DNA from 2 places in the Bradyrhizobium sp. USDA 336 genome. Region 2 is predicted to be linked to the other one. Evidence: predicted binding sites of a transcription regulator. Region 2 holds the regulator's gene; the other holds the start of a gene.
What was found. The regulator PhoB, encoded in region 2, activates phosphate uptake and scavenging genes when phosphate is short. The targets are predictions, from matches to a motif close to TGTCATNNANCTGTCAT.
Positions count from the first base shown of each region.

Region 1: a site for PhoB is predicted at 2,343-2,359, ahead of ABIA45_RS11435 (DUF47 domain-containing protein). Genes of this name have one in related genera too.

Region 1 is NZ_JBIYDC010000002.1:2,213,981-2,220,443, reverse strand. It holds gene ABIA45_RS11450 (ABC transporter substrate-binding protein) at 1-336, shown strand, start outside; gene ABIA45_RS11445 (branched-chain amino acid ABC transporter permease) at 412-1,275, shown strand; gene ABIA45_RS11440 (branched-chain amino acid ABC transporter permease) at 1,277-2,245, shown strand; gene ABIA45_RS11435 (DUF47 domain-containing protein) at 2,404-3,048, shown strand; gene ABIA45_RS11430 (inorganic phosphate transporter) at 3,058-4,062, shown strand; gene sugE (quaternary ammonium compound efflux SMR transporter SugE) at 4,055-4,369, opposite strand; gene ABIA45_RS11420 (peptide chain release factor 3) at 4,528-6,150, shown strand; gene ABIA45_RS11415 (ABC transporter substrate-binding protein) at 6,198-6,463, shown strand, end outside.
Region 2 is NZ_JBIYDC010000002.1:6,244,852-6,251,314, forward strand. It holds gene pstS (phosphate ABC transporter substrate-binding protein PstS) at 1-429, shown strand, start outside; gene pstC (phosphate ABC transporter permease subunit PstC) at 565-1,554, shown strand; gene pstA (phosphate ABC transporter permease PstA) at 1,559-2,404, shown strand; gene pstB (phosphate ABC transporter ATP-binding protein PstB) at 2,401-3,222, shown strand; gene phoU (phosphate signaling complex protein PhoU) at 3,234-3,950, shown strand; gene phoB (phosphate regulon transcriptional regulator PhoB) at 3,973-4,680, shown strand; gene ABIA45_RS30245 (GcrA family cell cycle regulator) at 4,971-5,483, opposite strand; gene ABIA45_RS30250 (aspartate aminotransferase family protein) at 5,944-6,463, shown strand, end outside.

The DNA of each region.
Region 1 (6,463 bases), 4.0 Mb from region 2:
CGCATGAAGAACAAGGCGATGCCTTCGATGGTGCAGGCCGGCGTCTATTCGGGCCTGCTCCACTATTTCAAGGCGCTGGAGGCGATGGGCGGCAATCCGCATGACGGGGCCAAGGTGGTCGCCAAGATGAAGGAGATGCCGACCGACGATGCGTTGTTCGGCAAGGGAACGATCCGTGCGGACGGTCGCAAGCTGCATCCGGCCTATCTGTTCGAGGTCAAGAAGCCCGAGGAATCCAAGGGCCCCTGGGACTATTACAAGCTGATCGGCACGACCCCCGGCGACCTGGCCTTCCGGCCGCTGTCGGAAAGCGCCTGTCCGCTGGTGAAGAAGTAACGGTGAACGATGCGGGCCGGCGCGCAGCGGTGCCGGCCTGTTGTTGAGGAATAGAAGGGACCGGGTGCGGGATCGATGCAGGCTCTCTACGCTCAGCTACTGGTGGGACTGATCAACGGCTCGTTCTACGCGCTGCTCAGTCTCGGGCTTGCCGTCATCTTCGGCATGCTCAACATCATCAATTTCGCCCATGGCGCGCTCTACATGATGGGCGCTTTCGTCGCCTATTTCCTGCTGAACCTCGGCGGCATCAACTATTGGTGGGCGCTGCTGCTGGCGCCGATCATCGTCGGCATCTTCGGCATGATCCTGGAGCGGACCATGCTGCAATGGCTGACCGGGCTCGATCATCTCTACGGCCTGCTCCTGACCTTCGGCATCGCGCTGATCGTGCAGGGCGTGTTCCAGAACTATTTCGGCTCCTCGGGCCTGCCTTACGCCATTCCCGACCAGCTCAGGGGCGGCATGAATCTCGGCTTCATGTTCCTGCCGATCTACCGCGGCTGGGTCGTCGTGTTCTCGCTGGCGGTGTGCCTTGCGACCTGGTTTTTGATCGAGAAGACGCAGCTCGGCGCCTACCTGCGCGCCGCCACCGAAAATCCGACGCTGGTGCGTGCCTTCGGTATCAACGTGCCGCGCATGATCACGCTCACTTACGGTCTCGGCGTCGGCCTTGCCGCGCTCGCCGGCGTGCTCTCGGCGCCGATCAACCAGGTGCGGCCGCTGATGGGCGCCGACCTCATCATCGTCGTGTTCGCGGTGGTGGTGATCGGCGGCATGGGCTCGATCATGGGCTCCATCATCACCGGCTTCGCGCTCGGCGTGATCGAGGGCCTGACCAAGTATTTCTACCCCGAGGCGTCCAACACCGTCGTGTTCGTGCTGATGGTGCTGGTGCTGTTGGTGAAGCCGACGGGATTGACGGGAAGGGCGGCCTGAGATGACAACCCTGACGGACGACACGCTTCCTGTGACCCCGCGTGCGATGCGCGACGAGATGATTGTATTCGCTGTGATGGCGCTGCTGCTCGCAGCGGTGCCGTTCACGGGCGTCTACCCCTTCTTCGTAATGCAGGCGCTGTGCTTTGCGCTGCTCGCCTGCGCCTTCAATCTGCTGGTCGGCTATGGCGGCTTGCTGTCGTTTGGCCACGCGATGTTCTTGGGCACGGCCGGCTATTGCAGCGCGCATGCGCTGAAGGTCTGGGCACTGCCGCCCGAGCTCGGCATTCTCGTCGGCGTCGCCGCGGCGTTCGTGCTGTCGATCGTCACCGGCTACATCTCGATCCGTCGCCAGGGCATCTATTTCTCGATGATCACGCTGGCCCTGTCGCAGCTCCTGTACTTCATCTATCTCCAGGCCCCGTTCACCCATGGTGAGGACGGCATCCAGGGCATCCCGCAGGGACGCATGTTCGGCCTGCTCGATCTGTCCAAGCCGACGGTGCTGTATTATGTCGTGCTGGTCGGCTTCCTCGCCGGCTTCCTCCTGATCTTCCGCATCATCAACTCGCCGTTCGGCGAGGTGCTGAAGTCGATCCGCGAGAACGAGCAGCGCGCGATCTCGCTCGGCTACCGTACCGACCAATACAAGTTCCTGGCCTTCGTGCTGTCGGGGACGCTCGCCGGCTTTGCCGGTGCGCTGAAGGTGTTCGTGGCCCAGAACGCTTCGCTCACCGACGTGCACTGGACGATGTCGGGCGAGGTCGTGCTGATGACGCTGGTCGGCGGGCTTGGCACCGTTTTCGGTCCCGTGGTCGGCGCCTTCGTGATCATCGCCATGCAGCAATATCTGGCGGGCTTCGGCCAGTGGGTGACGGTGATCCAGGGCGTGATCTTCGTGGTCTGCGTGCTCACCTTCCGCCGCGGCGTCGTCGGCGAAATCGCGCATTACCTCCGGCGTTCGCTCTAAGTAACTGATATTGCATCAATTTCATTGATGCACGAAAGCGGTGGATGATCCGGCTCCGCGGGCGTGAGACGACACGCGCGCGGATCGAAAATGGTCTATGACAGTTTTATGACAGCCCTCGCGGGCCTGACCATTTTCCAACCGGTAGCCTATCCCCCATGATGCGATGGTTTCGTGCGTTCCTGCCCAGGGAAGAGCGGTTTTTCGACCTGTTCGATCGGCATGCCCAGACCGTGATTCAGGGCGCAGTCGCGTTGCAGGGCATGCTCAAGGGGGGCGAGGAGACGCCGGTCTATTGCCAGCGCGTCAACCAGTTCGAGAACGACGCCGACAACATCACCCGCGAGGTGCTGACGGCGGTGCGCCGCACCTTCATCACTCCGTTCGACCGCGGCGACATCAAGAACCTGATCACGTCGCTGGACGATGCCATCGACCAGATGCAGCAGACGGCCAAGGCCGTGATGCTGTTCGAGGTGCGCAGCTTCGAGCCGCCGATGCGCGAGATCGGCGGACTCTTGATCGAATGCGCCAATCTGGTCGGCCGTGCGCTGCCGCTGATGCAGGAGATCGGCAAGAACGTCGCCATGCTGACCGCGATCACCGAGGAGCTCGGCAATCTCGAGGGCCGGGTCGACGATCTCCACGACATCGGCCTGAAGGAGCTGTTCCTCAAGCACCGCGACGGCAATGCGATGGATTTCATCGTCGGGGCCGAGATCTACGACCATCTCGAGAAGGTGGCCGACCGCTTCGATGACGTTGCGAACGAGATCAACAGCATCGTCATCGAGCAGGTGTAGGGCCTCGCCGTGGATGCCGCGTTGGGTCTTCCCGTCCTGGTCGGCTTGATCGCCGTCGCGCTGCTGTTCGATTTCCTGAACGGCCTGCACGACGCCGCAAATTCGATCGCGACCATCGTCTCGACCCGCGTGCTGCGGCCGCAGTTCGCGGTGTTCTGGGCCGCGTTCTTCAATTTCATCGCCTTCCTGGTGTTCGGGCTGCACGTCGCCCAGACCATCGGCACCGGCATCATCGATCCCGCGGTCGTCGACGCCCAGGTGATCTTCGCAGCCCTCGTCGGCGCCATCGTCTGGAACCTCGTGACCTGGGCGCTCGGCATTCCATCGTCGTCGTCGCACGCGCTGATCGGCGGGCTCGTGGGCGGCGGCTTGGCCAAGGCCGGTATTTCGGCCGCGGTATGGAGCGGCCTGTCCAAGACCGCGCTGGCGATCGTGCTGTCGCCGCTGGTTGGCTTCCTGCTCGCAATGGCGCTGGTTGCGATCGTGTCCTGGGCCTCGGTACGCTCGACGCCGTTCGCGGTCGACCGCGCCTTCCGCATCCTGCAATTCGTCTCCGCGTCGCTCTATTCGCTCGGCCATGGCGGCAACGACGCGCAGAAGACCATGGGCATCATCGCCGTGCTGCTCTATTCGCAGGGCTATCTCGGCAGCGACTTCTCGGTGCCGTTCTGGGTGGTGCTGTCCTGCCAGGCGGCGATGGCGTTGGGCACGCTGATGGGCGGCTGGCGCATCGTCCGCACCATGGGCCTGCGCATCACGAAATTGACCCCCATGCAAGGCTTTTGCGCCGAGACGGGAGGCGCGGTGACCCTGTTCATGGCGACCTATCTCGGGGTTCCCGTCTCGACCACCCACACCATCACCGGCGCTATCGTCGGCGTCGGTGCCGCCCGCCGCGTCTCGGCCGTGCGCTGGAACGTCGCAAGCTCCATCGTCTATGCCTGGGTGATCACGATCCCGGCCTCGGCCATTGTGGCCGCCCTGACCTGGTGGGTGGTCCAGCTCGTCAGGTGACGAGCTTCAGTCCGATGATGCCGGCGACGATCAGGCCGATGCTGGCGAGGCGGAAGGCCGTCGCCGGCTCGCCGAACAGAACCATGCCGAGCGTCGCCGTACCGACCGCGCCGATGCCGGTCCAGACCGCATAGGCGGTTCCGACCGGCAGTGATTTGAGCGCGAGCCCGAGCAGGATGACACTGCCGGCCATGGCGACCAGCGTGACCACGGACGGGACAAGCTTGCTAAAGCCCTCGGTGTATTTCAGGCCAATGGCCCAGGTGATCTCGAGGAGACCGGCGACGAACAGGATGCTCCAGGCCATGGCGACCCTCCATTCAAGGCAGGGTCGTCCCCGCGGCTGGTGTGCTGATGGGCAGGGAGGTCGTCCTCCCAAAAGGGGAATATGGGGCTGGCCGGAAACCTTCGCAATCACCAAATGAGGCTTGATCAGGCCCGTTTTCCCTGCCACACGCTCCCGCCATGTCCGACATCGCCGCCACCACAGCCGAATCGCCGGCCCGTTCCCCGCTTGCCGCCGAGGTGGCGAGGCGGCGGACCTTTGCGATCATCTCCCACCCCGACGCCGGCAAGACCACGCTGACCGAAAAGCTGCTGCTGTTCGGCGGCGCCATCAACCTCGCCGGCCAGGTCAAGGCCAAGGGCGAGCGCCGCAACACCCGATCTGACTGGATGAAGATCGAGCGCGAGCGCGGCATCTCGGTGGTGACCTCGGTGATGACCTTCGAGTTCGAAGGCCTCGTCTTCAATCTCCTGGACACGCCGGGCCACGAGGACTTTTCGGAAGACACCTATCGCACGCTGACGGCGGTCGATTCCGCCGTGATGGTGATCGACGCGGCCAAGGGCATCGAGGCGCGCACCCGAAAGCTGTTCGAGGTGTGCCGTCTGCGCGACATCCCGATCATCACCTTCATCAACAAGATGGACCGCGAGAGCCGCGACGTGTTCGAGCTGCTCGACGAAATCGAGAAGACGCTGGCGCTCGACACCACGCCGATGACCTGGCCGGTCGGCCGCGGCCGCGACTTCCTCGGCACCTATGACGTCGTCAATGGCGGCGTGCGCCTGCTCGAAGGCGGCGGCGCCAAGACCGGCGCGGCGCTCGAGATCGAGATCGAAGAGCTCGCCAAGCTCAACGCCAATCTCGACGTCTCCGCCGTGAAGGACGAGCTCGAGCTCGTCACCGAGGCGTCGAAGCCGTTCGAGCTCGACGCGTTCCGCGAAGGCCACCTGACGCCGGTCTATTTCGGCAGCGCGCTGCGTAATTTCGGCGTCGGAGACCTCCTGGAGGGCCTCGGCAAGTTCGCGCCCGAGCCGCGCGCGCAGGACAGCGACCAGCGCAAGGTCGAGGCCACCGATCCCAGGATGAGCGCCTTCGTGTTCAAGATCCAGGCCAACATGGATCCCAACCACCGCGACCGCATCGCGTTTGCGCGCCTGTGCTCGGGCAAGCTCAGCCGCGGCATGAAGGCGAAGCTCGTGCGCACCGGCAAGAGCATGCCGCTGTCGAGCCCGCAATTCTTCTTCGCGCAGGACCGCTCGGTCGCGGACGAAGCCTTCGCCGGCGACGTCGTCGGCATTCCCAACCACGGCACGCTGCGCATCGGCGATACGCTGACGGAGGGCGAGGATTTCAACTTCGTCGGCGTGCCGAGCTTCGCGCCGGAAATCGTCCGCCGTGTCCGTCTCACCGACGCGATGAAGGCGAAGAAGCTGAAGGAAGCGCTGCAGCAGATGTCGGAAGAGGGCGTGGTGCAGGTGTTCCGCCCCCGCGACGGCGCCCCGGCGCTGGTCGGCGTGGTCGGCGCGCTGCAGCTCGATGTGCTCAAGGCCCGGCTCGAGGCGGAATATTCGCTGCCGGTCGAGTTCGAGGTCAGCGAGTTCCAGCTGGCGCGCTGGGTCTCCTCGGAGGACCGCAAAAAACTCGACAGCTTCATCGCCGCCAATAGTTCGAGCATTGCCGATGATGTCGATGGCGATCCCGTCTATCTCGCCCGGAACGAGTTCTACCTCGGCTACACCAAGGAGCGCGCCGAGGGCATCGAGTTCAGCAACGTCAAGGATGTCAAGAAGAAGGGGTAATCTTTCCCAGACCTTTTCCGTGAAGCAGGACAGCGAGGTCGACGGTCATGAGGCGGCGCGAATTCATCATGCTCGCTGCAGGCGCGGCGGCCTATCCGCTGAGCACATCCGCGCAGGGGAATGTGCGGCGGATCGGTGTATTGGCGGGAGGCAGGGCGAGCGATCCGGAGAGCCAGGCCGGCTACCAGAAACTGAGACAGCGTCTGGGCGAGCTCGGTTGGGAACAGGAGCGCAACATCCATATCGAGTATCGCTGGTGGGCCGGCGATCCGAATGTCGCCGATGCCCAGGCGGCGGAGCTCGTGAAGTGGGG
Region 2 (6,463 bases):
AAGGGTAACGAGGGTGTGTCCGGCAACATCAGCCAGACCAAGAACTCGATCGGCTATGTCGAATACGCCTATGCCAAGCAGAACAAGCTCACCCACACCGGTCTCGTCAACAAGGCCGGCAAGCCGGTGCAGCCGACCGTCGAGGCCTTCCAGGCGGCCGCTTCCAACGCCGATTGGTCCAAGGCTCCCGGCTATTACGTCATCCTGACCGAGCAGCCCGGCGAGAAGTCCTGGCCGATCACGGCGGCGACCTTCATCCTGATGCACAAGTCCGCCACCGACAAGGCGGCCGCGCAGGAAGCGATCAAGTTCTTCCGCTGGGCCTTCAAGAACGGCGGCAAGATGGCCGAGGAGCTCGACTACATTCCGATGCCGGACAGCGTCGTCCAGCAGATCGAGAAGACCTGGGCTGCCGAGATCAAGAGCTAAGGCGCCATATGCGTCCCGGACACGGTTCCGGAACGCTGCAAGATCTCCGCTCCGGATCGGCCTCCTGCCGCATCCGGAGCGCGCCACCAACAACAAGCGTACATAAAACGGGTATAGGGGATCGGCGTGGCTGAGATGGCTGTTGAGAGCAATGTGATTGATGCTGCCGGTCCATATGATCGCGCCAAGGCCTTGAGCGCGTTCAAGCTCGGCGACGTCACCTTCTACTGGATCACGCGGTTGTCCGCGATCTCGGTGCTGCTGATCCTCGGCGGCATCATCATCTCGCTGATCGTCGGCGCCTTCCCGGCGATCCAGGAGTTCGGCATCTCCTTCCTGTGGACGCAGCGCTGGGCGCCCTCGGCCGATCCGCCGGTGCTCGGCGCGCTCGGGCCGATCTACGGCACGCTTGTCACCTCCTTCATCGCGATGCTGATCGCCATTCCCGTCGGTCTCGGCATTGCGATCTTCCTCACCGAGCTCTGCCCGCAATGGCTGCGCCGCCCGATCGGCATGGCGGTCGAGCTGCTCGCCGGCATTCCCTCGATCATCTACGGCATGTGGGGCTTCTTCGTGCTCGGCCCGTTCCTGGCCAACACCTTCCAGCCCTTCATGATCAGGGTGTTCGACGGCGTCCCCGTGCTGGGCGCGATCTTCGCAGGGCCCCCGTCCTATCTCAGCCTGTTCAACGCCGCGCTGATCCTCGCCATCATGGTGCTGCCCTTCATCACCTCGATTTCGGTCGACGTGTTCAAGACGGTGCCGCCGGTGCTGAAGGAAGCCGCCTACGGCGTCGGCTGCACCACCTGGGAGGTCGTCCGCAGCGTGGTGATCCCCTACACCCGCGTCGGCATCATCGGCGGCGTCATGCTGGCGCTGGGCCGGGCGCTCGGCGAGACCATGGCGGTGACCTTCATCATCGGCAACTCGTTCCGGATCTCCTCGTCGATCTTCGCGCCGGGCACGACCATCTCGGCGGCGATCGCATCCGAGTTCGCCGAGAGCGACGGCCTGCACCAGTCCGGCCTGATCCTGCTCGGCCTCCTGCTGTTCGTGCTGACGTTCTTCGTGCTCGCGGCCGCCCGTTTGATGCTGCTGCGCCTCGAAACCAAGGCCGGGAAGTGAAGCCATGAACCCGATCTATTCACGCCGCCGCCGCTGGGACATCGTCATCCGCGGCCTCTGCATCGCCGCCGCCGCCTTCGGCGTCACCTGGCTCGCGCTGATCTTGGTCACGCTGCTCTACAACGGCCTGGCCGGGCTCAACCTCCAGGTCTTCACAGCTGACACGCCGCCGCCCGGATCGAACGAGGGCGGCCTGCGCAACGCCATCGTCGGCTCGCTGATCATGACCGTGATCGGCGTCGGCATCGGCGCGCCGCTCGGCCTGTTCGCCGGCACCTATCTCGCCGAGTACGGCCGCAACGACAAGCTGACCTCGGTGATCCGCTTCATCAACGACATTCTCTTGTCGGCACCCTCGATCATCATCGGCCTCTTCATCTATGGCGCGGTGGTGGTGCCGATGCGCGGCTTCTCGGCGATTGCGGGCGCGCTGGCGCTTGCCGTCATCGTGATCCCGGTCGTCGTGCGCACCACGGAGGACATGCTGCTGCTGGTGCCGAATCCGTTGCGCGAAGCTGCCAGCGCGCTCGGCCTGCCGCGCTCGCTGGTGATCAGGCGAATCGCGTACCGTGCGGCGCGCGCCGGCCTCATCACCGGCGTGCTGCTCGCCACCGCCCGGGTCGCCGGCGAGACCGCGCCGCTGTTGTTCACGGCGCTGTCGAACCAGTTCTTCAGCCTCGGCCTGGACAAGACGATGGCGAACCTGCCTGTCACCATCAACAACTTCGTGCAGAGCCCCTACGAATATTGGAAGCAACTCGCCTGGAGCGGCGCGCTGCTGATCACCCTGACCGTGCTTGCCCTTAACATTGGCGCGCGCATCCTTGGCGCCGAGAGGACTGCAAAATGAGTGAAATGTCTGTTTCCGTCAGCGCACCGACCGTTCATCCCGGTTCGCAGCCGTTGCCCGAGGCGCCCGCCAAGGTCACCGCGCGCAACCTCAACTTCTACTACGGTGATCACCACGCGCTGAAGAACATCAACCTGGCGCTCGGCACCAACCGCGTCACGGCGTTCATCGGCCCGTCCGGCTGCGGCAAGTCCACCCTGCTGCGCATCTTCAACCGGATGTACGACCTCTATCCGGGCCAGCGCGCAGACGGTCAGCTGTTGCTCGACCATACCAACATCCTCGACCCCAAGCTCGACCTCAACCTGCTCCGTGCCCGGGTCGGCATGGTGTTCCAGAAGCCGACGCCGTTCCCGATGACGATCTACGAGAACATCGCCTTCGGCATTCGTCTCTACGAGAAGATCTCCAAGTCCGAGATGGACGGCCGCGTCGAGAAGGCGCTGCGCGGCGGCGCGCTGTGGAACGAGGTCAAGGACAAGCTCAATGCCTCCGGCCTGTCGCTCTCCGGCGGCCAGCAGCAGCGCCTCTGCATCGCCCGCACCGTCGCGGTGCGGCCCGAGGTGATCTTGTTCGACGAGCCTTGCTCGGCGCTCGACCCGATCTCGACCGCCAAGGTCGAAGAGCTGATCCAGGAATTGTCCGAGAACTACACGATCGCGATCGTGACCCACAACATGCAGCAGGCGGCGCGCGTCTCCGACAAGACCGCCTTCATGTATCTCGGCGAGTTGATCGAGTTCGATGACACCAGCAAGATCTTCACGTCGCCGAGCGATCGGCGCACGCAGGATTACATCACCGGCCGGTTCGGCTGAGGAGACGGAACATGGGTTCTGAACATACCGTAAAGGCCTTCGACAGCGATCTTCAGGAGCTCACCCGCCTTGTCGCCGAGATGGGCGGCATCGCCGAGCGCATGATCGTCGATTCCGTCGACGCGCTGATCCGCCGCGACGTCGCGCTCGGCCAGCGCGTGGTCGCCACCGACGCCGAGCTCGACGCGCTGCAGAAGCGCATCGAGGAGCGCGCCGTGCTCACCATCGCCCGCCGCCAGCCGATGGCCGTCGACCTGCGCGAGATCGTCGGCGCCATGCGCGTTGCGACCGATCTCGAGCGCATCGGCGATCTCGCCAAGAACATGGGCAAGCGCGTCGCGGCGCTGGAGACGGATTTCCATCCGCTCAAGCTGTTCCGCGGCCTGGAGCACATGACCGACCTCGTGCAGCAGCAGGTCAAGTCGGTGCTGGACGCCTATGCCGCGCACGACCTGCCGGCGGCGATGGCGGTGTGGAAGGGCGACGAGGAAGTCGACGCCATCTGCACCTCGCTGTTCCGCGAGCTCCTCACCTACATGATGGAGGATCCGCGCAACATCTCGTTCTGCATCCACCTGATGTTCTGTGCCAAGAACATCGAGCGGATCGGCGACCACGCCACCAACATCGCCGAGACCGTGTTCTACATGATCGAGGGCCAGGCGATCACTGACAAGCGGCCGAAGGGCGACATGACGACCTTCGCCACGACGGTGCCGAACACCTGACGACTTAAGGAGCGACGACCACATGGGCGCACGCATTATGGTGGTTGAGGACGAGGAAGCTCTCACCGAGCTTCTCCGCTACAACCTCGAAGGCGACGGCTATGACGTCGAGACGGTGATGCGCGGCGATGACGCCGACACCCGCCTCAAGGAGCACATTCCCGATCTGATCGTGCTCGACTGGATGCTGCCGGGCCTGTCGGGCATCGAGCTGTGCCGGCGGCTTCGGACCCGTCCCGAGACCAAGCAGCTGCCGATCATCATGCTCACCGCGCGCGGCGAGGAGAGCGAGCGGGTGCGCGGGCTTGCGACCGGCGCGGATGACTACATCGTCAAGCCGTTCTCGGTGCCGGAGCTGCTCGCGCGCGTGAAGGGCCTCTTGCGGCGTGCCAGCCCCGAGCGCCTCGCCACCGTGCTCGCCTATGGCGATATCGAGCTCGACCGCGACAAGCGCCGGGTGGCGCGCTCGGGCCGGCCGATCGATCTCGGCCCGACCGAATATCGCCTGCTGGAGTTCTTCCTGGAGCATCCCGGCCGCGTGTTCTCGCGCGAGCAGCTGCTCGACAGCGTCTGGGGCCGCGACATCTACATCGACGAGCGCACCGTCGACGTCCATATCGGCCGCCTGCGCAAGCTGCTCAATCTCGGCCGCGAGCAGGACCCGATCCGCACCGTCCGCGGCGCCGGCTACGCGCTGGACGATCGCTTCGCGAAGGCTGAGCAGACCTGAGTTTTTTGGATCTCGGATTAGCGCACCGCGGCAACAATCTCAGTCGTCATCCCGGGGCGCGCGCAGCGCGAGCCCGGGATCTCAGCGCGAGCGCCCGCGCTCGTCGCGATCAACAATAGGACGTGCTTTGGCGAAGACTCGGAGCAACCATCTCGCGCAATCACCGCGCTCTGTGGTTATGGGATCCCCGCCCCCCGTGCGCAATCGCGCACTAGGCGGGGATGACATCGAATAATAGGAGCCGTCATCGTGTGACGGCTGCCGTCCTGGCGATCAATGAAATCGCAAGCTCACCGCGTGCCCGGCTTCGGTGCTGCGCGACGGCGGTCCGCTGCGGGCTGATAGGCCACGCGCGAATGCTGGGCACAATAGGGCAGGCCTGAGAGCGCCTTGCCGCCGCAGAAGAAGAAATCCGGGCTCGAGGGATCGCCGACCGGCCAGTGGCAGGTCGCCTCGTTCAATTCCAGCAGCGACAGCCGCTGGCTCATCGGCACCACGTTGTCGTAGGTAACCGGCTCGGCTTCCAACTCGACCTCGAAGGCCTGCGCCAGCGCGGTGTTGCCGCGCGCGACGGGGCGGGTCACCCGCATCATGTGCTGCGCGGGCCGTGCCTTGCGCGGCCGCGGCGCTGCCGATGAAGGGCTCTTGGCGCGGCCGGACAGGCCGAGCCGGTGCACCTTGCCGATCACGGCATTGCGGGTCACATTGCCGAGCTCCGCCGCGATCTGGCTGGCCGAAAGTCCGGCCTCCCAGAGCTTCTTCAGCTGCTCGACGCGATCATCGGACCAGGTCAAAACCGTCATTGCACCCTTTCCCTCGCTGCGCGCCTGCCATCCTGGGGCCTTCGCAGCGAATGCTTTAGCCTTGAAAAACCCGTGCCGTCAGAATCCCTTAAGGCTCGCCGGGCGCGCTCAAGACGCCCGAACGTTTACGCCGGTACATGAGGACTTCTGGGATCAGAACTGCTGCACGAGATGTCGTATCTGACAGTCCAAACGCTACAATATGGCGTGACTCCCGCGCAAGAGTCCGCCGACTCGCTTCCACATGTTCCGTGGTGAAAAACCCGCAAAATCGGCACCGCAAGACTACGGAATCAGCGTTTCGCGAGGCTTTCCGGGCGGCATTGACACCCGTCTTGCCAAGCATAAGATAGTGCCACGTGCCGCCCTTAAAAGGCGGCACGTTTCGTTTTCCGGGGCCGGTCGATGGTGCGTCGCGCAATGCATGCCCTCACACCGTCCGCAACATTCAAGTGACGTCATGACTAACAGCGCAGCGCCGCATTTGCTCCCCGTTTTCGCCAGGGCCGACCTCGGTTTCGAGCGCGGCGAAGGCTGCTGGCTGATCGCGACCAACGGCGATCGCTATCTCGATTTCACCTCGGGCGTGGCGGTGAATGCGCTCGGCCATGTCCATCCCGCGCTGGTAAAGGCATTGCAGGAGCAGGCGACCAAGCTCTGGCACATGTCGAACCTGTTCCAGAGCCCTGATGGCGAGAAGCTCGCAAGCCGCCTCTGCAATGAGAGCTTTGCGGACTTCGTGTTCTTCTGCAATTCCGGCGCCGAGGCGCTGGAAGGCGTGATCAAGCTGGTGCGTCACCATCACTTCTCCAAGGGGCATCCGGAGCGTTACCGCATGATCACCTTCGAGGGTGCCTTCCATGGCCGCACGCTGGCGACGCTCGCCGCCACCGGCTCTGCGAAATATCTCGAGGGCTTCGGCCCGCCGATGGATGGCTTCGACCAGGTGCCGCATGGTGATCTGGAGGCTGTGAAGAAAG